4 regions of the Providencia sp. 6390 genome follow, and region 2 is predicted to be linked to each of the others. Evidence: predicted binding sites of a transcription regulator. Region 2 holds the regulator's gene; each other region holds the start of a gene.
What was found. Region 2 encodes LexA, which represses DNA repair genes until DNA is damaged. Its sites were predicted from a motif close to TNCTGTATGTACATACAGNA; they were not measured.
Positions count from the first base shown of each region.

Region 1 (7,894 bases), on a different contig from region 2:
CTGCCCGCTTATATCAAGCGTTAGAAGCATTTTGCCCTTTAAGAGCCGATATTGCTGCTCAAGGTTTCGATATTCTATGCGTACGTGAATTAACAGGCGGCATCTATTTCGGCCAACCAAAAGGGCGCAAAGGTGAAGGTAAAGAAGAGTACGCATTTGATACCGAAGTTTACTACCGCTATGAAATCGAACGCATCGCACGTATTGCCTTTGAATCAGCACGCAAACGTAGCCATAAAGTGACTTCAATCGATAAAGCCAACGTATTGCAAAGCTCTGTTTTATGGCGTGAAGTGGTTAATCAAGTCGCCCAAGAATATCCGGATGTCGCTGTTAGCCATATGTATATTGATAACGCAACAATGCAGATGATCAAAGCGCCTGCTCAATTTGATGTTGTTCTGTGCTCCAATTTATTTGGAGACATTATTTCTGATGAGTGTGCCATGATCACAGGTTCAATGGGGATGCTACCATCAGCAAGTTTGAACGAAGAAGGCTTTGGGTTATATGAACCAGCAGGTGGCTCAGCACCTGATATCGCGGGCAAAAATATCGCTAACCCTATCGCACAAATACTATCGGCAGCCATGCTGTTAAGATTTAGCCTAAATGAAAATGATGCGGCAGATACGATTGAAAGAGCCGTCAATAAGGCGTTAGAAGATGGGCATCGTACCGCTGATTTAGCAGGTGGCGGTGAATCAGTCAGTACCAGTGAAATGGGTGATATTATCGCCCGTTATATCAGTGAAGGGGTGTAACATGGCTAAAACTTTATATCAAAAATTATATGATGCCCACGTTGTACGTGAAGTCGACAACGAGACACCGCTCATTTATATCGACCGTCACTTGGTTCATGAAGTGACCTCACCACAAGCCTTTGATGGTTTGAGAACCAAAAAACGCCCGTTGCATCAACCAAGTAAAACCTTTGCAACAATGGATCATAACGTTTCTACACAGACAAAAGACATCAATGCCTGTGGTGATATGGCTCGTATTCAGATGCAAGAGCTGATGAAAAACTGTGAAGAGTTTGGCGTGACGTTATACGATCTCAATCACCCTTATCAAGGAATTGTCCATGTCATGGGGCCTGAGCAAGGTATCACTTTGCCAGGTATGACCATTGTTTGTGGTGATTCACACACAGCAACACACGGTGCATTCGGTGCTTTAGCTTTCGGTATTGGCACATCCGAAGTTGAACATGTTATGGCAACGCAAACCCTGAAACAGGCGCGCGCCAAAACAATGAAAATTGAAGTAATCGGTAAAGCCCCAGCAGGTATCACGGCAAAAGATATTGTATTAGCTATCATCGGTAAAACAGGCAGTGCGGGCGGCACTGGCTATATTGTTGAGTTTTGTGGTGAAGCGATTGAAAACCTCAGTATGGAAGGCCGTATGACAGTTTGTAATATGGCTATCGAATTAGGTGCAAAGGCGGGGATCATTGCGCCTGATGAAACCACCTTTACTTACATGAAAGGCCGTCAATTCGCTCCTAAAGGTAAAGAATGGGATGAAGCCGTTGCCTATTGGAAAACATTAAAAACAGATGATGATGCCCAGTTTGATAAAATCGTCACGTTACAAGCCAGCGATATTGCTCCTCAGGTCACTTGGGGTACTAATCCAGGTCAAGTCATCGCAATCAACCAACCAATCCCAGCACCTGAATCATTCAGTGATCCAGTAGAACGTGCATCGGCTGAAAAGGCATTAGCTTATATGGGGTTAGAATCAGGTATTAAATTATCTGATGTGAAAATTGATAAAGTCTTTATCGGTTCATGCACTAACTCACGTATTGAAGATTTACGTGCAGCAGCTGCAATAGCAAAAGGCAAGAAAGTCGCTTCTGGCGTGCAAGCAATTGTCGTTCCAGGCTCGGGCCCTGTAAAAGCACAAGCAGAACAAGAAGGTTTAGATAAAATCTTTATCGAAGCCGGTTTCGAATGGCGCTTGCCAGGTTGCTCAATGTGCCTTGCAATGAATAACGACCGCTTAAATCCAGGTGAGCGTTGTGCCTCAACCAGTAACCGTAACTTTGAAGGCCGCCAAGGCCGAGCGGGTCGTACTCACTTGGTCAGCCCTGCCATGGCAGCCGCAGCAGCGATCAATGGTCACTTTGCCGATGTACGTGATATTCAAGCCTAAAGGAGACATAAAATGGAAAAATTGATAACTCATACAGGTATTGTCGCACCTTTAGATGCTGCAAATGTCGATACTGATGCAATTATCCCGAAACAATTTTTGCAGAAAGTTACCCGTACAGGTTTTGGTCAACATTTGTTTAATGACTGGCGCTTTCTAGATGATGCAGGTCAGCAACCTAACCCAGATTTTGTGTTAAACAAGCCTGTATTTAAAGGTGCGAGCATCCTACTGGCACGTGAGAACTTTGGCTGTGGCTCATCAAGAGAACATGCGCCTTGGGCATTAACAGACTTTGGTATTCAAGTCGTAATCGCACCAAGCTTCGCTGACATCTTTTACGGTAACTCATTTAATAACCAGTTACTGCCAATTAAGTTGAGCGAGCAAGAAGTCGATGAGATGTTTAACTATGTGAAGCACCACGAAGGCTGCCAATTTACTGTTGACTTAGAAAATCAAACTGTAAAAGCAGGCGACAAAACTTATCATTTTGAAATTGATAGCTTTCGTCGCCATTGCATGATGAATGGCCTTGATAGTATTGGTTTAACATTGCAGCACGCAGAGCAAATTAGCCAATATGAGCAGAAACTCCCTTCTTTTATGCGTTAATCATTAAATTCGCAATCACCAGACGCCTGCAATAATCGCAGGCGTGAGGTTGTTGACGAAGCGGGATAAAAGCGTGGTTTTTCCCGCTCCGTGTTATCAGCCGAAAATCAATAAATTGATTTTCCTCGTTGATTTCAAAAACCTTAACGACCGCCGACAAACAAAATACGTTTGTCAGCAGTCTGACGCCTGCAATAATCGCAGGCGTTTTTATTGCAAAAATAGTGAACAAACCCGCCATGCCATGCTAATCTAACGCAAAATAAGCCCTATTATTTTTAGTACTATGGGGAAGAAAGCATCATAATAAAAACAATAAAAAAGCCGATAACCTAAGCTATCGGCTGGTAAATTACCATTACTCAATAATTCGGGGAGTCAGTCTGCCAACTGACAGACCTAATGAGCTACTTACTGATACCTATTATCAATGGGATATTAGGAAATAAAAATTGATGTAATCATTTCCGGAGTTCCCCTTTTATGTCTAGTTCTCGTCTGCAAACACAATTTGTTCGCCTCTGGCAACACTTTCAGGGACAAGACAGTGAAACCACATTGCAACATATTGCAAATACACTGTTTTGCTCTCGTCGACACGTTCGTACATTACTCAATAATATGCAATCTCATGGATGGCTAAGCTGGCAGGCAGAAGCAGGTCGAGGAAAACGATCTACTCTACTTTTCCATGTTAATGGCTTAGAACTGCAACAAGCTCAAGCAGAACGTTTATTAAAAGAGGAAAGTATTGAAAAACTGGTCGCATTAGTCGGTGATAAAGAAACTATTCGCCAGATGGTGCTTTCCGAACTTGAGCGCAGCTATCGCCAAGGTAAAAATCTATTACGTATTATCTACTACCGTGATTTCCCTAATTTGCTGCCGGGCACACCGATACGACGCTCTGAAATTCATTTAATGAGCCAAATATTTAATGGGTTAACGCATATAAATGAGGAAAAAGGGGAAGTCGAAAATGGGATTGCTCATCACTGGCAAGCAATCAGTGATACCGAATGGCGTTTCTATTTAAGACCTGCCATCTATTTTCATCATGGGCGAGAAATGTTAGTCGATGATATTATTAGCTCACTAATGCGGTTAAGTCGTTGTTGGCCACTGTTCTCTCACATCAAATCAGTGACATCCCCAATGCCTTACGTGATTGACATTCAATTAAGCTCAGTAGACAAGCAATTACCATTACTATTAGGTAGCCCTCATGCGGCAATCCTTCCTAAAGAGTGGGAAAGCCTTGAAAATTTTGACAAACTCCCTATTGGTACCGGCCCCTATTTAGTCGAAAAAAACCTACCTCAAAAACTCACCATTACTGCATTTGATCGCTATTTTGGTTATCGAGCGCTCCTGGACGAAGTCACCATTTGGGTAGTCCCTGAGCTTTCTGAGCAAATGGTGTGTACCACATTAAAAATGGACAGTGATAGTAAGCCAAATGATTCACTAGAAAGCCGTATGGAAGAAGGTTGTTACTTTTTATTGATGGATCAGCGTTCTCAGCTATCTCAACGCAGTGATGTCCGTAAATGGCTGTGTAGCTTTTTGACTCCAATAAATTTATTAGCCCACTGTGAGTCCTTTTATCAACGACACTGGGCACCTGCTTATGGTTTATTGCTTCATTGGCACCATAGCAGAATGCTAACACAACTACCAAAGCCAGATGATCTTACTCAGTTGACCGTCACCTTCTATCAGCACCACCATGAATTCTATGCAATCAGTCAGATCATGAAGCGTGTCTTAAAATCACAAGGTATTGAGTTAAAAATACAAATTGTCGATTATCAACAATGGTTTAATGGCGATGCAAAAAGTGATATTTGGTTAGCAACTGCCAACTTTTTTAAACCTCTCGATTTTTCTATTTTTGCCACTTTGTATGAAATTCCGCTATTACGTCAATGCTTAAGCAGTTCTCTCAACGAAGAGTTAATCAAGTGGCGAAATCAACAACTAAATGTTGAAGCTTGGTGTGAAAGTCTTGTGGATTCACAGATTTTTCACCCTATTTTCCATCACTGGCTAGAACTACAAGGCCAAAAAACCATGCGTGGAGCTCGAATGAATACCTTTGGTTGGTTCGATTTTAAATCTGCATGGTTTAAGCCTACTGAAGATAATACACAGAAACCTGAGAAGTTATGAACATGACGGGTGAATAATAAGGATGTTATTCACTTTTTCTGTGGATATCTATGTTAACAACCCGATAGTAATCAGGGTATATCCCTGAAGAGCATTTGATACACAAAATAACATATTTTATTAAACCCTAATAAATCATATAGATAAGACAATTTTTAGTAAGTTATGCACTGTTTATCTTTTCGTCTTTATTACTTAGGAGTTCAAGTGAGTAAAGATCAAACAATGTATGATTTATCCACAAGGAATGTACTTAACTTATTCATTTTATGTGATGAAGCTCAACAAAATGACTAAGTCAAGCCTGTAAATACACACAGTGATTAAAGTTTTTCACAGTTATCCAATAAAGCTGTGGATAACTCAGTGTATGACCCTGTGATTATCATGGGATGAACGTGAATAACCTATTTCTTGCCATTTATGTATTTTTATTAAAGCCTATTATTATCTTATATATCAATAAATTAAAAATATCTTATAAAAAGTGATATACTCAGAAAACCTTGTGGATTTTTTTTGGCTATTTTTTCATCTCATCATGCAATTTACACCACCTTTACCACCTGAAAATGAATCTGTACTGATGGCTAGAGCACAAGCTCTCGCAGGTTATACACTTGGCGAGCTAGCAAGCTATGCAGGCTTACCTATTCCTCCTGATCTAAAACGTGATAAGGGCTGGGTTGGTATGCTGCTCGAGTATTTTTTAGGTGCAACAGCAGGTAGCAAACCTGAACAAGACTTTGCAAATATCGGTGTCGAATTAAAAACCATCCCAATTGATCGCAATGGTAAGCCACTTGAAACAACTTTTGTTTCTGTTGCCCCTTTGACAGGCAATAGTGGATTAACATGGGTAAATAGCCATGTCTACCGCAAACTTTCACGCGTACTTTGGTTCCCTATCGAAGGTGAACGACAAATACCGCTTGCCGAGCGACGCATCGCTAGCCCATTATTGTGGAGTCCATCCCCTTTGGAAGAAAAATTATTACGTCAAGATTGGGAAGAGTTGATGGATTTAATCGTATTAGGGAAAGTCGAGACAATTACTGCTCGGCATGGACAAGTTTTGCAAATACGCCCAAAAGCAGCAAATAGCAAAGCACTAACAGAAGCGATTGGTGAGTCAGGACAAATAATTATGACGCTTCCTAGAGGTTTTTACCTCAAAAAAGATTTTACGGCCCCTCTTCTCGCAAGGCATTTTAATATTGATTAATTGAACTTATCATTAAGCTTGTAACATTTCCTTGCTCACAATGCTGGATAATCACAGGAATACCGGCTGAAAATGCTACGTCAATAATATTAAACAATTTTTTATTATAGTCGCCTTCGACTAAGCCCAAAACAGAAATTTTCTTGCTTACTGTAGGCCCATCAAATAATGTAATAGCAGCAATTTTTCTTGGTACTCCTTTATAACTTTCACATAAATCAGAGAAGTGACTGAGCCTCTCGGTTCCTGCTACCGTTACTATTATCATAAATAAAATAAACTTTGCCATTCTATTAAGCATAGTTATAAAAACTTCAGTGAGTTGATTTAACTCAGCCTAAATCAAATAAATTAGTATTTCAGCTAAAAATAATAAGTAAGCATTAATTAAAAATAACAGTGATAATCTTTTAATTATGTTTCCTCACTTTATTTTTCTTGAAGTGAGCTCTGAGCTGCCGCTATCGCGCCTTCTATCGCTTTTTTTGCTTGGGGACTATTTTTCCAACAACTTGAACCCGTTAACGCAGCACCTGCAACTAAAATTTCTTCATAAGATGCTTGGCTCAACTGTAATAACGACGAAAACCCCATTTGTTCAAGACGGCTAATAACGGTTGGTCCAACACCTTTAACTGCTAGCAAACATTGTTTTTCTTCATCAGAGAATCTCATCGCCACTCCTATTTAAAATAATATACTCTTTATACTTCAAGCTTCTGGGGTATTGTTTGCGCTCAGCCAGCCGAGTCTATGTTCCTCACCTATCTTAACTTTTTGACTACCTGTAACTCGGATTATTTAAAATATAATGATATTTTTAATAATTAGCTTTGCATTTAACAGGGTTATTCTTTTACTATACTCAAAATAATTCAAGATGTAGGTAGGCGACAGCGTTACAGCTTGAAGTATGACGAGTCTATAAACTCAGCGTGTTTCAATAATACTTGGTATTCGAAATCTTATATTGTGACCAATGTTCATATTTATATATCCTATATACCAATACAATACCACAACATAAAACATATTAAATTTGCATAATTCAAATTTTTGAGCCAAAGCTAGGACCCAGCAATGCAGACTAATCAGTTCGTTAATTCTCGACAATATTCAATTAAATTATCTGACAACCGTCATTTAAGTTGGTATGAATCTGGTCCTGTAACAGGTTATCCTGTGATTTTTTGTACGGGGGCTGGTATGAGTGGAAGATTAGGTTTTGGCCTCGAATTGCTGAGTAAAATGAATATTCGATTGATTGTTCCTGAACGTGCGGGACTCGGTGATTCTTCTATCGATCCACAAAAATCGTTGGCGAGATTTGCCACTGATATTGATGTTTTGCTCCGCTCACAACATATTGAACAGTATTCTGTCGTTGGTTTTTCCCAAGGCGCTGTATTTGCTATGGCTCTAGCATTCTATGGGCAACCAAACACACTATCTATTGTTGCTGGACAAGATCAATTTGACTACCCTGCGACAAGAGCCATATTACGTTCTGATATCATCAATATGCAAGAGCAGGCCAGAAATACCCCTGAAGCACTCTCCGATTGGTTACAAAAAAATGTAAGTGCGCCATGGCTACTGGCATTCATACTCCATTACAGCGCAGAGATAGATCAAGTGTTCTATAATGAACCTTCGTTTTTGCAAGCCTATACCGATTGTATGGAGCATGCTTTTCATCAAGGTAACTTAGGG
Region 1 is NZ_JBYVYL010000003.1:91,008-98,901, forward strand. It holds gene leuB (3-isopropylmalate dehydrogenase) at 1-764, shown strand, start outside; gene leuC (3-isopropylmalate dehydratase large subunit) at 766-2,169, shown strand; gene leuD (3-isopropylmalate dehydratase small subunit) at 2,182-2,784, shown strand; gene AC3Z9T_RS07820 (hypothetical protein) at 2,774-3,025, opposite strand; gene sgrR (HTH-type transcriptional regulator SgrR) at 3,268-4,956, shown strand; gene mutH (DNA mismatch repair endonuclease MutH) at 5,498-6,181, shown strand; gene AC3Z9T_RS07835 (hypothetical protein) at 6,168-6,470, opposite strand; gene AC3Z9T_RS07840 (helix-hairpin-helix domain-containing protein) at 6,611-6,856, opposite strand; gene AC3Z9T_RS07845 (alpha/beta fold hydrolase) at 7,262-7,894, shown strand, end outside.
Region 1: a site for LexA is predicted at 5,259-5,278, ahead of mutH (DNA mismatch repair endonuclease MutH). Genes of this name have one in related genera too.

Region 2 (7,894 bases):
GTTCAAGTTAATACCAGCGGCAATGTGCGGTGGAACTAGCCCTTGATGGTAGAGAACGTAAGAAAGCAGTAAGTAATCCATGTGGCTACGATGTGATGGAACATAAACAATTTCATGGCCATCTTGCGCTAATTGGCGCACACGTTCCGCGTGCTGAACGTTGATCCCTTGATACAAACGGTTCCAAGTCCAACCAAGCACACGGTCGGTAAGACGTACTGCTTCATAAGAAAAGTTAGCCGCAATCTCTTCCATCATATTGATGGCATTTTGCTGGGCTTTTTTCACAGGTATTTTTTTGCTGCGAGCCTCATCTTCAACCGCTTTCTCAATCGCTTTTGAGGTCAATAGCTTGTTAAATAGCTCTTGGCGTACAGGAAGTTTCGGGCCGACAGCTGCAAGGCGTTGGCGTGAGTAATGAATACGTGCTACGCGAGCCAGTTTATTGGCGATAATGGTATCTGTACCATGCTCTTGTGCCATTAACCCCATTGAAACAATAGGTGAAAAACGCACAAAGCTATCTCGCCCAAGCCAGATGACGGCGAAGAATTTTTGAATACCATTGAGTAAACGTAATGGTGGCGCAGGGGTATGCCCTTCACGCTCACGCCCCGGAGCACGACCAAACATGACAGACGCAGGCAGTAGCTGGATATCAAGATTCGGGTTGCTACGATGTAAGTCTAGATAGGCATGAAATATTTTTACCGACTCTTTACGCGGATCTGGAGAGTAGTAACGAAAGACCCGCGGGCCGTCATCAATAAAGACGTAAGCAGGTAGTTTGGTCCCGTTGATGTCATTATCGACTAAAGGATCAGGCAAGCCGATAGATAAGCATTGGTGACGTAGTGTTAAAAGGTCAGACTTGGAATGGTAAGGCAGCACATATAATGTGGGCCGACTGGTATCCAGCTCAAGCTCTGAAATTGGGTCCGTTGGAATTAATTTACTCTTTACCAGTAATTTCAGTGGTAAATTCAACGTGTTGTAATATATTTTACGCCATAGTGACATAAATGATTATAGCCTCTTGTTAACAATGCCTTGCAAGCATACCAGAAATCAACTGGCAAATCTGTTACTGACAGTTAACTTTGACCGCAAAAAATAATGAACGTTTGTAATTTTGAGGAATAAATATGGCAAACCAAACTAAGGGATTCACGCGTGTAATTAAGGCTGCGGGGTATTCCCTTAAAGGATTAAAAGCGGCATGGGTAAATGAAGCTGCATTTCGCCAAGAAGCCGTTGCAGCGATCCTTGCGGTGATTATTGCTTTATGTTTGGACGTCAGTTATATCGACCGACTATTGCTGATTAGTTCTGTCGTCATGGTGGCTATTGTTGAGTTAATTAACAGTGCGATTGAAGCCGTTGTTGACCGTGTAGGCAGTGAATATCATGAATTATCGGGGCGAGCAAAAGATATTGGTTCAGCGGCAGTATTTATCACTATTGGACTGGCACTTGTCATTTGGGCCACCGTGTTGTGGCAGCGTTATCTCGCTGGCTAGTCTTAAAGTGTCGGTTGGTCTCGACAAATGTGGCACTTGCGTGATTTAAGTGTTTCAAATCTTCATTTACCTGTATATACTCACAGTCTGACTGTATAAACAAACAGGGGAACGAGATGAAAGCACTGACGGCTAGACAACAGCAGGTTTATGATCTGGTGCGCGATCACATTTCTCAGACGGGTATGCCACCTACACGCGCTGAAATAGCAGCAAGCCTTGGCTTTCGTTCGCCTAATGCGGCAGAAGAGCATCTTAAGGCGTTAGCGCGTAAAGGGGTAATTGAGATTGTTTCTGGGGCTTCTCGCGGTATTCGCTTACTGCTTGAAGAAGAAAATGATACTCAAGGGCTTCCTCTGATTGGTCGTGTAGCGGCGGGTGAGCCATTATTAGCCCAAGAGCATATAGAGAGCCATTATCAAGTTGATCCAGCACTTTTCAAACCACATGCGGATTTTTTACTGCGTGTAAATGGCATGTCGATGAAAGATATTGGAATTATGGATGGTGACCTTTTAGCTGTTCATAAAACACAAGATGTTCATAATGGGCAAGTTGTGGTTGCACGTATTGAAGATGAAGTAACAGTAAAGCGTTTCAAGCAGCAAGGAAACCGCGTTGAATTAATCGCTGAAAATGCTGAGTTCGCGCCTATTATTGTTGATTTACGCCAGCAAAACTTCACTATTGAAGGGTTAGCGGTGGGTGTGATCCGTAATGGTGAGTGGTGCTAATATCGCACTGCAAAGATGATTAAAATGTTGCTGGCAGATTGTACCCATTATTGCTTTTGGGGATCTGCCTGCGATATAGAAGGGTATTTTTCAATTCAAACCCCTATGGGTCAGTGATCTGTGTCTGTTTAATGTCGCCTATCAAATCGTTTTTTTTTAATGTTTTTTCTTTGTTTTTACGGATTGTTGTTCATGATCGTGATCACAATGTTCATGATCTGGGCAACTGACGATTTCACTGCAAGCTTGGCATAACCCGTGATTTTCTACCACAGTATGGCGTAGTTGGAATTGATTTTGTTTAGCGAGGTCTAAAATGGCGGCTTCAATTGCCCCACAATCACTTTCCGCAACACTGCCACAATGATCACAAATCAACATAACCGAGATATGGCTTGGGTTATCGAAATGGTGGCAGATCACATAGCTGTTGGTTGATTCAATTTTGTGGATAAAGCTTTGTTCCATTAAAAACTCTAAAGCTCGATAGACCGTAGGGGGCTTCGCTTGCGGTTCGACTTCACGAAGCAGATCAAGTAAGTCATAGGCGCTGATTGCTCCATGCTGTTTGGCGATTAAGCGTAAAACAGTTTCCCGTTGTGATGTGAGTCTAACACCCCGTGCTTCACATAACCGCTCCGCCATTGCGAGCAATTTTTCTTCATTCATTTTTTTCATGGTCAAGAGCCTTACTCAAAACTGTCATTGCTGTTTGAGGGTAGTTTACCATATCTATACTCTTCATACTTCAATCTACAGTACCTTTCGTTAAGGTATGGTGATGGTGTTCACTCACGCCATTCCGTTAGCTGAAACGTGAATTATTAAAAGTATATGGACGGAGTAAAGCACATTTTAGCTGTACGATAAAAATAATGTTCAAAATGATAATAATCATCCACGGTTAATAAAAAACCTTTCTGCAAAAATATAAAAAGATAAATTTCATATCGGAATATTAACATTACTGTATCAAATGTAATTCTAGTAAATAATACTCACGCCATAAAATAAACATTCCCACACATTAAATTAACTAAAAATCTACATTCTGGTGAAACAGAATGTTACTTTTGGTTGATAATTTAATTGGGAATTATCTTACTGTGAATATATTACTTAAATAAAAAAACGAATTTAATCTATGAAAAAGAATTTTAGTATCAAAATACAATCATTAACTTAAGTTTTAATTTCATTATAAGTGAAATTATAGTTTTTTATCCCCATGGAATTTTCATTGAATTTTGAAATATTTTTTAATTTTTATAAATAGAAATTTACGGTTTTATATAAATTTTTCTAAGTCTCACTACTGATATATATAATTTTACCCATTATTAGCGTTAATCTTCGCAATATCTAATTTACTAGAATATTAATCTGTCATTACGCTACTTGTGTATGTATTTTGACAATAAATACTGATTATGTAGAATTGACCATAGAAAATATCCGCGTAGCTAGATGAAATAGACTTTTTTGTTCTATATCAAAATTAATAAGTTTTGAATCTAACTAAAAATTGAATCTATGGCACTAGAGGAAAGTTAGGTTGTAAATAATGGAATGCGGAAATCTGTGAAGTTTTAATTTTTTATAAAAATATAGGTTAAATGGATTTAATTTATTAATTCAAAAGCCTCTACTCAAAAAAGGTATTAGTACAGCAAGGAACACTGAATTAATTCCAAATTCATGGATGGTCAGTTTAATGACTTATTTGTTTGCAGGATAAATCGAGTTAGGGGAAGTGTCTTCCTATATAAAAAAGGAAATATTTATGAAATTCAATAAATTAGCGGTAAGTCTAGCATTAGGTTTGAGCATGGGTGTTTCAATGGTAGCTGTGGCAGCAGATGAACCCGCAGCACCAGCACCAGCAGAAAGTTCGCAAGGTACTATCAAGTTTAACGGTTTTATCAATGATGTTCCTTGCTCAATTGATGATAACAATCTGAATCAAACGGTCCGTTTCGGTGAAATCGCATTGCACGAACTCACTTCTGGTAAGTTCCGTTCAGATAGCCGTCCTTTCGATATCGTATTGAAAAACTGCTCAACTGAAACGTACAAAAACGCAAAAATCACTTTCACAGGTTCTACTGTGTCAGGTTTCACTGGTTTCGCTGGTGACTTACTTGGTTTAGGTGGCAAAGTTGAAAACGCCGGTATCATCATCACTGATGGTGCAAGCAAAGTTGTTGAGTTTGGTAAAGCATTCCCAGGCACTGGTGATGGTTATGCACTGAGCAATGGTGATGGCTCAGAAACGACTATGCACTTTGAAGCCTACGTGAAAGGTAATGAAGACCCAGCTAAGAAAGCGACGACTGGTCGTTTTGACACTGTAGCTAACTTCAAAATTATCTACCAATAAGCTTTGACTAGAAAACATATGGCGCAAATACGCCATATGTTTATGACCTATCATTTTTATTTTTTCAATTTTGATTGATGGTTTAGTGATATGAAAAGCATAAAATTAAAATTAATTACCAAATTGATGCTTTTAATATTGATGCCAATAATTGCATGGTCAGAGGAAGCCGTCGATTTTAATACTGACTTTTTGGATAATGACAGTACTGAAAATATCGACTTCAGTAAATTTTCTCATGCTGATTATGTACCGCCGGGTAACTATTCTTTAGACTTTGAAGTTAATAAAGTCAAAATACTGGCAGAAGAGCCAGTCACATTCTTCATCCCTACTTATAACAATAAAGAGTCTTTAGCCTGTATTACACCTGAAATATACCCATTATTGGGTTTGAAAAAAGATTGGTATAGCAAAATCACATGGCTAAATGATGGGCAATGCCTAGATATTCGTAGCGTACCTGAGATGAGCTTCCAAGGTAACTTAGCGAAAAATACCTTACAAATTAGGATCCCTCAGGCTTATATGGAATATGATGACCCTAGTTGGGATCCGCCAACGCGTTGGGACGACGGTATTCCCGGTGCATTTATTGACTATAATGCAACCGGACGCTTGGTAAAAGAGCAACAAGGTAATAATAAAGGAACGAAAACAGGCCTAACGGCTACGGGTACGATGGGAGCCAACTATGGTTCATGGCGCTTAAGAGCTGATTGGCAATCACAAAATGGTGAGCTGAATAAGCGCAGCCGCACTTGGGCATGGAATCAGATCTATGCTTACCGCGCAATACGTTCATTAAGCTCTCGCTTAACATTAGGTGAGCAATATTTATCTTCGACATTATTTGATAGTTTCCGCTACCTCGGCGCAAGCTTAGAGACGGATGAATCGATGTTTCCTCCTCGCTTGCAGGGCTATGCACCTGAAATCGCGGGTGTTGCAAAAACAAATGCGACCGTTATTGTGAAACAAGATGGTCGTATTATCTATCAAACAGAAGTGAGCCCAGGCCCATTCAGGATCCAAGATGTTAACTCATTTGGTGGCGGTACAATGGATGTCTCTATTCAAGAACAGGATGGAAGCACCAGTAATTTCAAAGTCGAAACCTCTAAACTCGGTACATTGACACGTCCAGGGCAACTTATTTACCAATTTGTAGTGGGTAAGCCAACGAAAGATGAGCACAATACACATGGTCCCGAATTCAGTTTAGGGTCGTTGTCATGGGGGGCGACAAATAATACTACTATTTATGGTGGCTTATTAGGCTCTTCTGAATACCAAAATGTGGCGATAGGTTTTGGTCGAGACTTTGCTCCATTTGGTGTGTTATCTGGAAATATTAACGTTTCCAGAGCGAAAATGGGTAGTCTAGATAATGATCGTACACTTACCGGTAATTCTTATAATTTAACCTACTCTAAGCAATTTGATGAAATTAATAGTCAGCTCACTTTTGCAGGCTATCGTTTTTCTGAAAAGAATTATATGAATATGTCTCAGTTCCTCGACCGTCGTTATAACAGCGGTACAGTGGACAGCGGTAAAGAGCTATACACTATTATTTTTGGTACGGCATTCTCAGATATTAATACCAACGTTTATTTAAATTATTCGCATCAAACGTATTGGAATCGTTCATCATCAAATCAATACAATATTACGATTTCGAATTATTTTGATATTGGGAAAATAAAAAATGTTAGCTTAAGTTTGACGGCTTATAAAAATAAAACTCATAGTAGTGATGATGACGGTGTGTATGTCAATTTAAACGTACCGCTAGATGATAATAAGTCCAGTATTAGTTATTCAGGTGCGTATGCAGGCGGCTCACACAGCAATAATGTGAACTATTATAACCGTATTGATAATCGAAGTAGCTACAGTATTTCTGCGGGAACTTGGGATAAAGATAAATTAACAACCGCAGGAATGTATACCTATGATGGCGATACCGCAGAATTAAATGCCAGTGGTACTTATATTCAAGACCAACAAACTGCAGTTTCTATGCAGTTAAAAGGTGGAATGACCATGACTCCAGAAGGTGGGGCATTTCATCGAAATAATTCTGTTAGCGGTGGTTCTCGGCTCCTTGTTGATACTAATGGTATTGAAGGAGTTCCGGTGCAAAACTCTATTACACCAATAAAAACGAATCGATATGGAAAAGCGGTACTCACGAGTGTGATGGATTATAACCGTAACAACTTAAAAATTGATTTAGATAGCTTGCCAGATAATGCGGAAGCATTGCAATCAACACAGTATGCGACTTTAACCGAAGGAGCGATAGGTTATCGTAAATTCAATATTATTGAAGGTAGCAAAATACTCGGAACGATTACATTGGCTGACCATAGTGCTCCTCCATTTGGTGCATCTGTAATGAATAAATCCAATAGGGAAGTTGGGATTGTATCAGATAAAGGATTTGTATATTTAGCAGGTATTAACCCACTTGAATCACTTCGTGTTACTTGGGGTAATGATGTGAGTTGTCAGATTCAATTACCTGAAAAATTAGATGAAACAATGGCAGATATAGTATTACTGCCATGTCGATAATTATAAATTATTTTTTACATCAATAAATTTTACGTCAATGGTGAAAACATGAATTTCCTAAAAACAACGTCGATATTGGCAATGATAAGTACCTCATTGATTGCTCAGTCTGCATATTCCGCGATTGCATTAGATAGGACTCGAGTTATTTATAATGAAGGTGAAAAGTCAGTCAGTATCACTTTATCAAATGAAAATAAAAATAGCCCTTATTTAGCTCAAGCGTGGATAGAAAATGAAAAAGATGAAAAAGTGAATTCACCTTTTATTGTGACTCCACCGGTTCATCGTATTGAAGCCGATGCGAAGAGCCAAATAAAAGTACAATCGATCCCCGCTATTTCACAACTCCCAAAAGATCGTGAAAGTGTTTATTACTTAAATGTACGTGAAATTCCACCTCGCAGTGACAAACCTAATGTTTTACAGATTGCACTACAAACTAAAATTAAGCTGTTTTATCGCCCTAGCGGCATAATACAGAAGGACAGAATGGATCTTATTCCTCAAGAAAATGAGATTAAAATCAGTAAACAAGGCAATAATTTTGTCGTAAAAAATCCATCGCCTTTCTTTATGTCGATTACTAAATTGAAAAAAGGGAATAGTGACGTCGATAAATTTGAACCTGTTATGGTTCCCCCATTGGGCGAGATGTCATTAGGCAGTACCGCAGG
Region 2 is NZ_JBYVYL010000009.1:184,147-192,040, reverse strand. It holds gene plsB (glycerol-3-phosphate 1-O-acyltransferase PlsB) at 1-1,020, opposite strand, end outside; gene AC3Z9T_RS17920 (diacylglycerol kinase) at 1,146-1,520, shown strand; gene lexA (transcriptional repressor LexA) at 1,637-2,254, shown strand; gene zur (zinc uptake transcriptional repressor Zur) at 2,411-2,932, opposite strand; gene AC3Z9T_RS17905 (fimbrial protein) at 4,038-4,634, shown strand; gene AC3Z9T_RS17900 (fimbria/pilus outer membrane usher protein) at 4,725-7,217, shown strand; gene AC3Z9T_RS17895 (fimbria/pilus periplasmic chaperone) at 7,266-7,894, shown strand, end outside.

Region 3 (7,894 bases), on a different contig from region 2:
CCACTTCGGCTTCTTGGGTTTCAGGAAGCCACTCACCATCATTCCAAATTTCTTCTAGTGTTTCTTCAATGTAAGTTTTCTTCTCATTTTTCCCAAGACCATCAATCGATAAATTATCTTGAGCACCCCAATTAATATCGACTTTAAGATCAGAATACTTAGCACTTAATCTTTTTGTTACTTCATTTTTCAATGCTTCGAATGTGCCTGTTGGTAGCTGGCCTTTCTTATTGCTGTTAAAACGGATCTTGATAGTCACCATAAAACATCCCCTCTCAGATTAAATGAACTGGTTTTATATACAGTGCAATATAACTGTAATTATATACAGTAGAATGACGCGGGAGATCAAGAAATTTTATTAACTTTTTATGGGATTGAGAAAAAACAGTTCCCCAAAACTATTTGGTTGTTACAGATAAATCAATGTATTAGAAGGGATGGTTAGTGACATGAAATTCTTCATTTTTAGCGATAAATTAACTTTGAATCAACAGGTTAAGTCAATTCTTACCGCATGAATATTTGTCATATATAAAACCATTAACAGTTTTAATAATAGAGACCCGAAGAAAACGGGCTGACGCAACATAGGCAGGAGGCCCAGAATCGTTGCTCGGCCGATATTATCTTACGTATTATTAATTATTGGCAAGGCTTTTTAGAGGTTAATTCTGTTATTTTTAATTATCTATACGATAAATATATTTAATTAAATTATTATGACAAAAAAGCCTGCGTTTTATCGCAGGCTTCGTAAACTACAGAGTTTCAGTTATTAAACGTGTTGCAAATCAGCATCATCTTCTTGGTTAAAGATAGCTTTATCGGTTTCGCCCATTAATTGGCTGGTCACAGTACCAGCGGTCATCGAACCACTTACGTTTAATGCGGTACGGCCCATATCAATTAACGGCTCAACAGAAATGAGTAAGGCAACAAGTGTTACTGGTAGCCCCATCGCAGGGAGTACAATCAGTGCAGCGAAGGTCGCACCACCACCCACTCCAGCAACGCCAGCAGAACTTACAGTAACGATACCAACTAAGGTTGCAATCCATAGCGGGTCAAAAGGGTTGATCCCGACAGTAGGAGCTACCATCACAGCGAGCATGGCAGGGTAGATACCTGCACAACCATTTTGCCCGATTGTTGCACCAAATGAAGCAGAGAAACTCGCAATAGATTCAGGAACACCAAAGCGACGAGTTTGTGTTTCAATGTTTAACGGAATACTTGCAGCACTTGAACGACTAGTAAATGCAAAAGTTAACACTGGACCTGCTTTCTTGAAAAATTTAATTGGGCTTAAACCAGTTACCGCAATAAAAATGCCATGAACAATAAACATTAATGCAATTGCGACATAGGAAGCGATAACAAAAGTGCCTAGGTTAATGATATCTGATAGATTAGAGCTTGCTACTACTTTGATCATCAGCGCCATAACCCCATAAGGTGTTAAACGCATCACTAGACGTACTAACTTCATTGCCCATGCTTGCAATACATCAATAGCAGCTAATGCTTTTTCACCGCGTTCTTTGTCATCTTTGAATAATTGCAGAGCAGCAATACCTAAGAAAGCAGCAAAAATAACCACACTGATAATTGAAGTTGGGCTAGCGCCAGTCAAATCAGCAAATGGGTTTTTAGGAATAAATGATAGAATTAGCTGTGGAACGGTTAAGTCTGAGACCTTTCCAACATAATTACTTTGGATAGCGTCTAGGCGAGCCGTTTCTTGTTGTCCTTGAACCAAGCCTTCTGCGGTTAGCCCAAATAGGTTAGCCATTAATATACCAATCAGTGCTGCAATAGCTGTGGTTAGTAGTAGTGTACCAATTGTCAAGAAACTGATTTTACCTAAAGAAGACGCTTTATGTAGACGCGCGACGGCGCTTAATATAGAAGCAAAAACTAACGGCATGATCACCATTTGCAATAGCTGTACGTAACCATTACCAACGATATTAAACCAAAGAATGGAGTCTTTAACTGTTTGATGACCGTTGCCATAGACTAGGTGTAGGACAACACCGTAGGCAACACCGAAAACTAAACCAACTAATACTTTTTTCGACAGGCTCCAGCCCTTAGCCCCGAGTTTTGCTAACAGTGCCAGCAGTGCTATAAAGACAAGCACATTAATTATTAAAGGAATATTCATTCCGAACTCCAATCGCAGTTTTTTGAATTATGTTATTAGCGCTGCAAACCTTAAAGGTTATAAGGGATTAGCTCATCCTAACAACTGGTTATATGTTATCAGTAGATAATTGACAATTCTTATACTGAAAAGTAATAACTTATGATGATTAATGCTTACAGTATATTACAAAACTGACACTTATGTTGAGTTATGCGTATCTAGTTGATTATGAATATATTTTATAATGCCCTCAAATTGACTATATAAGTCAAAATGATAACTGGCAGGTAGCAAACAAGCACAAACTGTCAATGCGATAGCAATAAAGCGTTCGGCACGTTTGTTGGATTTACCACGCAAAATAGGTAAACAGAAGCGCATAGGTAGTGGCCATAAGAAAGGTACACCTGAAGGTGTGAGCATATCTGCAATTAAATGACTGATATAACCAAGTAAAAATGCTTGAAGTAAATCATTTGGAATTGGCCATTGTACTGTTAACCACTGATAACAAGTAATGAGAAGTAACAGCCAAGCAACTAAGCTGTGAGTGAAGCCACGATGGCCACATAACTTTGAAATAGGTAATGACAAGATACGCAGTAGCCGCCCAGGTATAGAAGAAGGGTGATCAATATCAGGTAATAGTGCACCCAATAACACGCCAGGCACCATATGCAGCCAATCACCTTGAGCAAGCTCAGGTGTGAGTTCTAGCTTATGTGCCATTACTAATGAGGCGACAGAAAATAGCAGATGCCCTTCAGCGGTCATGGTGGATAAATTACCATCTGTTTATCTATACAGTTATGTAGGGAGTATAAAGTGTTTAAAAAGAATATGATAGGGCTAAAAATGAAAAAAACTCTTAGTTATTAGTCGATAACGTTAGAGTTTTATACTTTTGTGCTCTATCCCTATCAATAAATGATAGGGATGAGTTAAAAGGCGCTAAATAATGATTAACGTAGGTATTTTTCAGTCAATTGATCAAGGGAAGATAATTTCACATCTGCAAGACCCCAACGTGGGTCGTTAAAGTGTTGTTTATCTGGGACAACAATCGAACGCATTCGAGCTGCTTTGGCCGCGATCATACCATTGAATGAATCTTCTAATGAGACACAATGAATAGGTTTCGTTTCCAGTAAGGCGGCCGCGTTTAGATAAACTTCAGGATGTGGTTTACTGTGCGGTAGATCAGCGGCAGAAACAACAGCGGAAAAATAATCACGAATTTCAAATAAATTCAGGACTTTTTCTAGCATATATTGCGGTGACGCAGAAGCTAAAGCGATACGTAAATCCATCGAACGGCAAAGTTCAAGGGCATGGTGCACACCTGAAAGGAGAGGGCGTTGCTCTTCAACAAGGCTAATTACACGGTCAATAATCATTTGTGCAACTTGTTTAAGGGTATAATCTTGCCATGGTGAAGCGTGATACCAAAGCTCAACCACATGGTCGATACGTAAGCCTAATGTATCAGGCAATTTATCAGCAACAGAAAGATCTAAACCTAATTGACTAAAAACTTCGTGTTCAGCTTGTGCCCAAAAAGGCTCCGAATCAATCAGCAAGCCATCCATATCAAAAATAACGGATTGGATGGATAAGTTGTGGTACATATCAAAACTCCATTCATATCGTTTTGTAAGGCAACTTGTAACGGCCAGCCTTTTATTGAGACAAGGCATTGTAGCAAGTCAGTAGCTGATTATATATATCTGAGCAGCTTTCTTTGTTAATAGCTTGAATAATTAATGAGTTAAATAATCTGAAAATAGTTATTTGAGTGTTATTTAACAATGTAAATTTGGTGGCTTTTCAAAAATTCAGTTATGATTAGTTATAAAGAAAATTTTTGAGGATTAATAATGAATTACCAGACTGCAAGTTATGTCGCAATCGGCAAACGTATACTCGGTTGGATTGTTTTTCTTGTGGCATTGATTTCAACTTTAGCTTCATTGGTAAAACTTGCAGGCATGAAAGGGCTAGAAGGCGAAGGGATTAATGCAGTAGCCAATGATTTTATCAAACTTATGGCAGAAATGACTCGTCAAAGTACGCCATTTTTGAACATATTTTGGAATAACTCTCCTGTGCCTCATGTTAATGAGGGCTTTTCAGGGGCTAATATTGGTTTTATGGTGATCTTTATTTTTATTTTTGTTGGTCTAGCGCTGAGTGCCTCAGGTTTGCGTATGTACCGACAAATTAAATTTATTCGTGAAAGCCTTGAAGATCACGTTATTTTAGAAAAAGCGAAGGGTAATGATATTTCGAAAGAAGAACTTGAGGCAAAAGTCACTATCCCTCGTCACACTATTTTCACCCAGTTCTTTATTCTTTATTTTTGGCCGGTTGTGTTAGGGGTTGCAATTTACTTTGCTTTGAAATTACTGAATTGGTAAGTCATGGCTGATTGGCCCAGCAAACCTGTTGGGCCAACGCATTTATCACTTATCACCAAGTAATTCATCAATAATAGAGCGTGCATGCAAATAACTTTTTTCAAGGCCAAAGATATTTGACTGGCAAAGTAAGTAATAGAGTTGATAAATCGGCTGCCTTTCGATAAACCCTGCGGGTAGCGGCCATACACTTTGGTAACCATCAATGATTTGTATTGGTAACTCGTGGTAGAGCGGAAGCATGGCGATGTCACACTCCCTATCACCCCAGTAGCAAGCAGGATCATATAAAAGGCCATTATTTTCAGTAGTCATGGCACAGTTAGCTGGCCATAAATCGCCGTGTAGCAATGATGGCTGTGGCTGATGGCCCGATAAACATTCTTTAACAACGTCGACAACCCGCTGAATATCACCAAATACCATACCTTTTTCTGCGGCTAATTGTAGTTGCAAGCCAATACGCTTCTCAGCAAAGAAAGAGTTCCATCGCTTTTCCCAACCATTTGGTTGCACGATAGTGCCTAACATAGTGTCAAAATCGAAACCATAGCTTGGTTGTTCTTCCCATTGGTGAAGGTGGGCAAGTTGTTGTCCAAAACGCCATGCATTGGTTGAGTCAAAATTTTTGAGAGGAAAATATTCGAGGAGCAAAAAACTATGATGTTTATTACTTCCTACACCATAAACTTTGGGAATAGTGATAGTGCTACTTTTAGCAAGCATTTCCAGTTGTTCAGCTTCTTGCTTAAACAAAGGTAAAAATTCGCGCAGGTTCTGTTTTACAAAGATGGTATGTTGGCCATAATCGATTTTCATCGTGTGATGAATGTCACCCCCAGAAAGGATCTCTTTGTTATGGAATTCTGCTTCACCCAAGTGTTCGCTTAATAAACGATACATTGCTTGCCACATGACTCACCTCGCTTTGCTCTGCTTTGGTCTTCACTAACTCGATTCTATAGCGACAGTTTAGAAATTAACAGCAATAATTATTTAAAAAGAAGAGCCTATCACGAAATCAGTGACTTACTGCAACATTAGATTAAGAACAATAATGAAGCAATTATTACTGATAATTAATCATAATTAAATATTCAAAAATGACTATTTATTTTAAATGAATAATCAACAGAAAATAGATTAAATAATGACTTATTATAATTAATATTATTTGCTATATTTTCATGTGAATATAATTAAATTATTTTAAATCATAATTAGAATGTAATTATTTGATATTTATTCTTTGCCATATTTAAATTTGAAAGAGTAATGAAAATGAAACAGAAAATTGAAAATTATACAGGCCCAGCAGCAGGCTGGGGAGCAGTAAAAGCTGTCGCTGAAGCCATTCGTGGTCAAATGAACGTGGGGCACGATATTATTGCCATGTTTGAAATGAACAAACCACAAGGCTTTGACTGTCCTGGCTGCGCATGGCCTGATCCTAAACATTATGCTTCATTTGATGTTTGTGAAAATGGTGCGAAAGCCATGTCTTGGGAAGCAACATCAAAAAAAACAACGCCTGAATTTTTTGCCAAACATTCTGTATCTGAATTATTAAAATGGGATGATTATGATTTAGAAAACGAAGGTCGTTTAACCCATCCGATGAAATATAACGCTCAAACAGACCATTATGAAACGATTGAATGGGATGAGGCATTTAAGCAAGTAGGAGAATGCTTAACTAAGTATTCAAACCCTAATACTGTCGAGTTTTATACCTCTGGCCGGACATCGAACGAAGCGGCATTTTTATATCAGTTATTTGCTAGGGAATATGGAACCAACAATTTCCCAGATTGTTCAAACATGTGCCACGAGCCTACCAGTGTCGGGCTAGCGGCATCTATTGGTGTTGGAAAAGGCACGGTATTGTTAGAGGATTTTGATAAGGCCGATCTGGTTATTTGTATTGGGCACAACCCCGGAACCAACCACCCAAGAATGTTAAGCTCACTGCGTGAAGTTTCAAAACGCGGTGCAAAAATTATTGCCATAAATCCATTAAAGGAACGCGGGCTAGAACGATTTGAGTACCCGCAAGATCCGGCGGAGATGCTCACTCTTGATTCTACGCCATTAGCTGAACATTATTATAAAGTACGAATTGGCGGTGATACTGCGTTAATGAAAGGTGTCATTCGTTGCGTGCTTGAACAGGATGACGCTGCAATTGCCCAAGGCAAGCCATCAATACTAGATAATGAGTTTATCCAAGTACATACTGTTGGCTTCGATGCGGTTAAGCATGATGTGATGACGACCAGTTGGGAAAATATATTACGTGTCAGTGGGCTTTCAAAAGAGCAAATCGAACAAATTGCTCAGCTGTACATTGAAGCTAACAATACCATCATTTGTTATGGAATGGGCATTACTCAGCATCAGCATGGTACGCAAAACATCCAACAGCTTGTTAATTTATTGCTACTGAAAGGGAATATCGGGCGGGAAGGCGCTGGTATTTGCCCATTGCGTGGTCACTCAAATGTACAAGGCGATCGTACGGTAGGGATCACTGAAAAACCAAGTCAGTCTTTCTTAGATAAACTTGAACAACGCTTTGGCTTTAAGCCACCTGCTGAATTTGGCCACGCAGCCGTTGCAAGTATGCAAGCAATATCTGAGGGAACCGCGAATGCTTTAATCTGTATGGGAGGTAACTTAGCGGTCGCAATGCCAGATAAAGATGCCTGCTATGAAGGAATGAAGAAATTAGATTTAGCAGTACATATTGGGACTAAACTAAATCGTTCCCATTTATTAACGGCAAAAAATACCTTTTTATTCCCTGTATTAGGCCGTACTGAACGAGATGAGCAAAAAACAGGACCACAAAGCATCACGGTGGAAGACTCTATGTCGATGGTTCATGCATCACATGGCAAGTTAAAACCAGCTAGTCCACATTTAAAATCAGAGTGTGCAATTGTCGCTGGGATGGCAAAAGCGACGTTACCAAACACAAAAGTAGAGTGGGACGAGTTTATCGATGACTACGATAAAATTCGTGATGCAATGGAAGCTGTGCTACCTGGTTTTGATGACTACAATGAACGCATTCGTGTTCCGGGTGGTTTTCATTTAACCAATGCAGCAGCAGAGCGTCGTTGGTTGACACAATCAGGCAAAGCAAATTTCCTAACCACTCAAGGTGTTATTGAAGATCCAAAATCAGCGGTAAATAGTGAATTAGTATTGGCAACGGTGCGTAGCCATGACCAATACAACACTACAATTTATGGATTAAATGATCGCTACCGTGGTGTATTTGGTCAGCGGGATGTGATGTTTATTAGTGAAGCACAAGCTA
Region 3 is NZ_JBYVYL010000004.1:245,744-253,637, forward strand. It holds gene AC3Z9T_RS10790 (DinI-like family protein) at 1-262, opposite strand, end outside; gene AC3Z9T_RS10795 (L-cystine transporter) at 779-2,170, opposite strand; gene AC3Z9T_RS10800 (metal-dependent hydrolase) at 2,351-2,926, opposite strand; gene hxpB (hexitol phosphatase HxpB) at 3,115-3,780, opposite strand; gene AC3Z9T_RS10810 (YniB family protein) at 4,030-4,569, shown strand; gene AC3Z9T_RS10815 (fructosamine kinase family protein) at 4,615-5,484, opposite strand; gene AC3Z9T_RS10820 (FdhF/YdeP family oxidoreductase) at 5,851-7,894, shown strand, end outside.
Region 3: a site for LexA is predicted at 2,942-2,961, ahead of AC3Z9T_RS10800 (metal-dependent hydrolase). Genes of this name have one in related genera too.

Region 4 (7,894 bases), on a different contig from region 2:
CGCAATAAAACTTTATCTGAGACGATCATTCAGTTGATCGAAGATGCTGAGCATAAAGATAAGTATGAAAGCCAAATGAGTTCATTAAAACAAGATCTTCAAGCTATCTTAGGGAATGGAAATAGTAAAATATAATTTTTAAGATCATGATAAGGTGATGCGAGGATCATCGATGATCGCGAAATGTTAATATCGTGTCGTTATCTTTTCTCTCAATCCTATTGTATATCGCTTTTTACCTAATATGTTCACCAATGCTGAAGTTAAAAGACAAAAAAAACCCCATCGAAATGGGGTTTTAGTATTCAGTCCGAAATTCTAACTAGGGCTAAGAATTAAGCGCCTGGTTGAGCAACAACTTCAGTTGTACCTTGAATTTCGATTTCAACGCGACGGTCTGGAGCCAGACACTCGATCAGAGCTGCACGGCCTTTAACGTCGTCACATTTGTTACCAGTTACTGGATCTTCTTTACCACGACCTTCAGCAGCGATTGCGCTTGCTGGAACGCCTTTAGATACCAGGTAATCAACTACTGACTGAGCACGTTTTTGTGACAGTGGCAGGTTGTAGTTTTGTGAACCGATACGGTCTGTGAAACCAACAACCAGTACGCGACCTTGAGTTGGGTCGATGCTGCTCAGTTCGTTATACAGTTCGTTCAGTGCTTGCTGACCTTCTGGCTTCAGAGTTGCTTTGTTGAAGTTGAACAGAACGTCTGAACGCAGAGTAAAACGCTTGTTCTCAACAACTGGAGCTGGAGTTACAACTGGAGCTGGCTCAACAACTGGAGCTGCTTCTTGGTTGAAACGGTATGCTAGACCAACGCTCAGCATGCCATTGTCAGGACGTACGCCCAGGTTGTCTTTATCACCGATGTTGCTAACCCATTGGTAATCTAAACGAGTTGCCCAGTTTGGAGTGATTGCATATTCAACACCCAGTGCGTATACAGGAGAAACGCCAGTGTCGTTTTCTTTGTACTTAGGTTCGTTAGCTTGGTTAGCTTTAACGTCTGTACGCCAAACCATACCACCTAAACGAGTGTAAACGTCCAGGTCATCCATTACTGGATAGCTCAGTTTGGTTGTCAGTGACACACCCATAGATTTCAGGTCGCCGCTGTTACCAGCACCTTTGTATTTCATTTTACCAAACCAGTCATAACCAAGCTCGAAGCCCATGTACTGGTTGTATTGGTAACCTGCGTATGCACCAGCACCGAAAGTATCACGGTCAGTACTGTTACCTACAGATTGAGTACGGTCTACTGGAGTGAAACCAGTGTCTTCATAGTGAGACCAACCCAGTTTAGCACCGGTATACCAAGTGTTGTCTTTTGGAGCTGCCTGCGCAACAGTTGCGAAAGCTGCTACTGCCACTGCTACTGCGATAGCTGTCTTTTTCATTTTCTACGCCTCGTTATCATCCAATATAGGCATGGCTTCAATGAGCCTTATTATTCGCCATTGGTTTAAAATACTTGCTAGGTTTCGCTGACATTATCTACAAAAATTTATAAAAAGTAAAAAATAATGCCATAACCTTAACAAGCTAAAGTCTACAACGAACTTAAAAAGATACAAGTAGAGGCAGCAAAAATCGTTATAAAAAAACATTTTTTAGCGGATAAATCAGAGAGATAACCATAATCATATTTTGAGTTGATTATAATCTATCCCCTTGATCTCAATTATTTTTTCGGCGCTTTCCTAAGCTGATTTATCCAAATGTCAAATTTACTAAGAATATTCTTAATCTTGGCTAGTGATAATAGTTAGAGTGAATTTTTAGGTTATTTTGCTGTCCAGAATGGATACCCGCGATATTATGTGTTTTTTGTGGGCGCATAATAAAGCCAATAGAATGACCTTCTTGTGCTGCACTTTGTAACCGAGAAAAATCTTGTTCATTTAAGTCTGGCAACCAACCTAGCACTACGCTGTAATTACCACTTCTAAGTGCCTTTTCCATTGCCTCAATTGTTGTGATCGAAGCCATATTACTTAATTGCATTATTTTATTCGTCGGCAAACCTGATTGCTTTAACCAATGACGACTAAGCTTTTTGTTTGGGCTCAACCAAAGCAGCCAGCGTGACTGTATACCGAACTGCCGCAACATTGGCAGTAAAATACAATCCATAATAGGGTGCTTTTCATCATAGACCAGTTCACTCACCATACCTTGTTGCAGTGTATTGCCCATTTGCGTTATTGAGGACATAGTTTGGGTATAGTGGTTAACAGAATGTTCAGTTGTTTTGTTCCAAGAATAGATAGCCATAATTCACCTCGCCAACAAAGCTGTATGAATATACAGTAACTGTATATTTATCCAATATCAAGCCTAATTTTTCAAAGCGCTTCGCAAGTTTGTTGTTTTTATCTGCAATATTCTTGGAGTTTCTGGTGGATTCTCTCAAAATATCGCTCCGCTAATTGCCTGTTAAATTTGGATATTTATAGTTGCCACAAGGATCGAGATAGATGAATACTCATAAGGAGTTTGGGTGTATGTCTTTAATGGAAAAAAATGATTGTTGGTTAGGCCAGAGACTAAAACGTTTTGGGGAAATTAAAAGAAAGAATCACTTTGGTGGCGATTGTCTCATTATTGATAATGCAATAATTGGTCTTACATTAGAGGGATTGTTTTATTTGAGGGGATGTTTGTTTGCAAGAAGTTACTTTGAATCTATTAAATTAGAACGCTTAATTTTCAGTAAAAAAGGGATCCCACTGGAGCTACGTTATTATCGAGTTTCTGACCAAATTTGGCACAACGAAGAGCTATTCATGCACTGTATCGACTTAGCATACCGTTCTGCGGTTGAGGAACAGAAGCTAAAGTTGTCGGTAGTAACAAGGATTAAAGATCTTCCTAATATGAATATGTCAGTTGAAAGGGCTCTCGGTAAGATAGGTATCCATAAAGCGGAGGATTTACGCGAAATAGGTGCTAAGGCCTGTTTTTTAAAATTAAAACAATTTGGGCGTTTCCCTCCAACGATTAAGTTATTAATTGGTTTGGCTGGAGCGATAGAAGGTTACCATAGTGCTGTTTTACCAACACCAATCAAACAAGAGTTAATTAATTGGTACAACAGTGTGGGGTGAAGCTAATCGGTATTAAAGCGTGGGTGCCAAAATCATCAGATAAGATAATTTTGGCACCCGCTCACCAGTTTTATTTCTATGCGCTATATGGCATTTAGTTTATTTGAAGGCGTAATCGGTGCATTAATTTGTGTCATCATGGATTTAATTTCAGGGATGAGTTCTAGCAATAATCGTGTTTGCTCCATGATTAATCCTGTTTTTTCATCGTCATTAACAGAAATATTGTCAATTCGATGAGTAATGCTCTCGCGTAAACGTTCTGATTTCTCTTCTGAGTAAGCATCTAGCGTTGCAACTTGTAGCGATGCTTCTACATAGCAGATTGCATCACTTAAAATTGCGAGATTTTCTTCATTATGCATTTGTTCTCGATGAGCACCGAATGCTGAAATATAGCTGAGTAGAGTGTGATTTAGGCATAAAAGTCGAAAAGCTTGCTCTTGTGTCACTTTGTATGATTTAGGATCCGTGGCCATGTTGGAAACAACAGAGGCGAATTCAGCATCATTATTATGTGCATCACGGCGAGCTACTCGGTATTCAAGGCTATTATCTTTACCTTGATAGTATTGTTGCAAAATGGCATCTAAGTAGCGGCAGTTGCTATCCATCGTTTTTTGTACCACTTGCGGTAATTGGCGAAATTTCCAATCGGGCCAAATAAAGCTAACAGCTAGGAATGCAATGAAACAGCCAATTAAGGTATCAATAATACGAGGAAGTGCGACCTCAAATCCTTCACCGAGTAAGTTGAAGCAAAAGAGCACCAGTAAAGTGATAAACAGGGTTGCTTGTGCATATTGGCTACTTCGGAACACAAAGAACAGTAAGCCAGAGAGCACAATTAATGTCAGTTGTCCTTCCATTGAAGGAATGAAATTTAGTAGTGGTAGCCCTATGAGTATCCCAATAATAGTACCTATGATACGTAGGGCTAGCCGCCGTTTGGTGGCATTATAGTTGGGCTGGCAAACAAATAGGCTAGTTAGGAGGATCCAATAGCCTCTTTCTAAGTTAAACAATTGAATAATAATATAGCCCGTACATAGCAGTAGCGACATTCTCACCGCATGGCGAAATAGCGCCGACTTTGGTGTTAAATGGTGCTTGAAACGCGCAACAATATCACTTAAACCAGAAGGGGATTCATCAGATAGCTGCTCGAGCTGTTTCATATTTTGTTGGCGTGAGTTTTGTTCAATGCCAAGTCCTCGCAACTGTACATCGATCCCTTTTAAATTTTTGAGTAGGTTATAAAGGGCTTTTACTTCATGGATTGCAGGCGATTGTTGCTTTAAGAGCTGAAGTGAATTTTCAAGGTAATTAAAAGTACCTTCAAAGCGTGGATTGTGCTGATAAGGCTTACGCCACAACACAGATTGTGCGACTTGTTGGCAGGCTCTTGCTTGCATGGTCAGTAAACGCTGAAAACGAAATAGAATATCGCTATGGCGCAATGTACGGCTCAATTGCTGATATTGAATATGTGATGAACTGGCTCGCTCATGGATATCTTGTGCAACAAAGTAATATTGTAATGTAGTACGAGTTCCTTTCTGCCCTCTATCACCCTTTAACCGGCTGAGTAGAGCCATTTTAGCTTGATTCATGGTACTGACTAACGTGCTATTGACGAGGGCTAAATCATAAACAGACTGTTGATAGTCATCTTCCAAGTCTGGGTCAAATAAATTTGCTTTGGCGTCTAGATAGGCTGCGAGTTGTTGATAGCATTGAGTAATTGCATCCTGTAGAGGGCGAACAGGGAAGAGGATGTGGCCAATCAATGTCAGAAAGTTATACCAAACTGCACCAGTCAGCAGTAAAGCAGGTTGTTGATACCAAGTATCAAAGATGGGAACGCCCAACATGGTATAAATGGCAATCAATAGAGCACCAAAGGCAATGGTGGCATAGCGTTGCCCTAATGCACCTAGCAGTATAAAACCGCAAGTTGAAAGTGCCAGTCCAAAAAAGAATAAAATTGGGTGAGGAAAAAGTAGCTCAATGGAAACGGATGCGATAAAAAAGCATAACAAGGTAATGACAAGGTTTTTTAAACGGCCTGTTAGTCTATCATCTAAGTCAGTCAGTGCTGCTGCGACCATCCCTAATGTGAGTGGGATGGTGACTTTGGGATCTTGACCTAATAACCAAGGGATGAGGGTCGTCCCTGTCAGGGCAATCAATATTCGGATATAATATAAAGCATGGCTGTTATATAGAACACGACGATAACTGGTAAGCAGCGTTAACACAAAGTACCTCAAAGACAAACATTCCCTAGTCTATATAGGATAGCTTGTTTGCAAGTAATAAAAAACCGTCTGAAATCAAGCAGCCGTCATTTTCATTATTGGATAACTCAGGTGCAAGGTGTATGGAACTGAAATCAACACAGATTGGGCAGCGCCTGGCTCAGCATCCCTATAATCGGGTACGCTTATTAAATGCAGGCATTGAGGTAAGTGGTGAAAAGCATCAATATCTCATCCCTTTTAACCAGTTAATTGATATTCGATGCAAAAGAGGGATTGTTTGGGGGGAGTTAGAGTTTGAATTGGCAGATGAGCAAGTTGTCCGTTTGCATGGAACAGAGTGGAAGCAAACACAGCGCTTTTATCATTATCTAAGTGATAAATGGATGCAATGGAGTATAGAAATGAGCGAGATTAGTGCTCAAGTTCTAGCAACACTCGCAAACTCTATTCAGCAACAAGCACAGCAAGATCAATGGTTCAGCTTGCGTGAATTAGCCTCGTTTCGTAATAATATTACGCAACAGTTTTCATCCCTTCCTCTACCTTTAGCTCGTGTCAGTCAATTTGAAAACTGCGCTACAGCTTACCAGTATTGTTTGCAGTGGTTGAATGATGGCGAAGCTAGCCGTCAGCGTACTAATGAGCAGTGGTGTGATTCAATATTGTCACGTTATAGTGATTTTTTCCAACACGTAGAAACATCGCCGCTTAATTCTAGCCAAGCACTCTCAGTGATAAATGGTGAAGATAATGTTTTAGTCCTTGCGGGGGCTGGGAGTGGTAAGACTTCAGTGCTTGTTGCAAGGGCGGGGTGGCTACTTTTAAGAGGACTTGCAAAAGCAGATCAAATACTCTTACTTGCATTTGGCCGTAAAGCGGCACAAGAAATGAACGAGCGCATTCAACAGCGTTTGCATCAAGATGATATCGAAGCAAAAACCTTTCATGCATTAGCTCTACATATTATTCGAGAAGGCAGTAATAAATCCCCTGTGATCAGTGAACTGGAAACGGATACACAAAAACGAGGGGAGCTGTTACTTAACGAATGGCGCGAGCAGTGTGCTAGTAAAAAGGCACAGGCAAAAGGGTGGCGTGAATGGCTGACCGATGAATTACAGTGGGAAGTGCCAGAAGGTGAATTTTGGCAAGATGAAAAAATCAGTAAAAAGGTTGTAAGCCGTTTAGAGCGTTGGTTGGGTTTAATGCGTATGCATGGCGGTAGTCAAAAAGAGATGATCGAAGCTGCGGATGAGCAGTTTAAAGATATTTTTCAAAAGCGCATACGGTTGATGTCCCCATTATTAAAAGCGTGGAAAAGCGCCTTAAAAGATGAAGGTGCCATTGATTTTTCAGGATTGATTCATCAAGCGATTAATTTACTTGAAAAAGGGCGCTTTATTAGCCCATGGAAACATATTTTAGTTGATGAATTTCAAGATATTTCACCACTAAGAGCCAGGTTATTACAAGCATTGCGTCAGCAAAATAAACAAACCGCTCTTTTTGCTGTTGGTGATGATTGGCAAGCTATCTATCGTTTCAGTGGCGCAGAGCTCGATCTTACCACATCTTTTGCACACAATTTTGGCCAAGGAGCACTATGTGCTTTAGATACCACCTATCGTTTTAATGAAAGGATAGGTGAAATTGCTAATAGATTTATTTTGCAAAACCCAACGCAGCTAGATAAGCCTTTAAATAGCTTAGTTAAAGGTAATAAAAAAGCAGTGATTTTATTATATGAAAACGCACTTGAACGCTTACTCGATAAAATGAGTGGCTATATCACTGAAGATGAAACAATTTTATGTTTAGCTCGTTATCATTACTTACGCCCTGAAATTTTAAATAAAGCTAAAACACGTTGGCCCAAGCTCAACATTGAATTTATGACTATTCATGCATCTAAGGGTAAACAGGCTGATCATGTGATTATTTGTGGGTTGAATCAGGGCAAAGATGGTTTCCCTGCTGCACCTAGAGAATCAGTGATGGAACAGGTATTGCTGCCTAAACATGAAGAGTTTGAGCATGCGGAAGAGCGGCGCTTATTGTATGTGGCGATGACACGTGCAAAACAGCAAGTGTGGTTACTTTATAACCCAGATGAGCCTTCTGAGTTTGTTGAAACATTGAGGCAACTTGGTGTTCCTAGACAGAAAAAACCATAATGAATGGTGCCGAACATATGAGTCGGCACCTTAGCTGTTTATTTTGTGCGTTCTTGTAAATAGTGTTGGTAATCAGGGATCACAACATCAATTTCGTCCTTAAAATAAGGGGATGTAATAATAAAGTCAGCCGTTGCAGGGTTAGTTGCCACTGGTATATTCCAAACTGTTGCCAAGCGCAATAAGGCTTTAACGTCAGGATCATGAGGCACGGCGTTTAACGGATCCCAAAAGAAAATCAGCACATCAATCTTTTGTTCGGCGATCATGGCGCCAATTTGTTGGTCACCTCCCATTGGGCCACTTAGCATACCTGTTACATTGAGGCCTGTATGAT
Region 4 is NZ_JBYVYL010000002.1:84,877-92,770, reverse strand. It holds gene matP (macrodomain Ter protein MatP) at 1-135, shown strand, start outside; gene ompA (porin OmpA) at 336-1,409, opposite strand; gene sulA (SOS-induced cell division inhibitor SulA) at 1,765-2,286, opposite strand; gene AC3Z9T_RS05505 (TfoX/Sxy family DNA transformation protein) at 2,517-3,119, shown strand; gene yccS (YccS family putative transporter) at 3,203-5,380, opposite strand; gene helD (DNA helicase IV) at 5,503-7,557, shown strand; gene AC3Z9T_RS05490 (methylglyoxal synthase) at 7,596-7,894, opposite strand, start outside.
Region 4: a site for LexA is predicted at 2,305-2,324, ahead of sulA (SOS-induced cell division inhibitor SulA). Genes of this name have one in related genera too.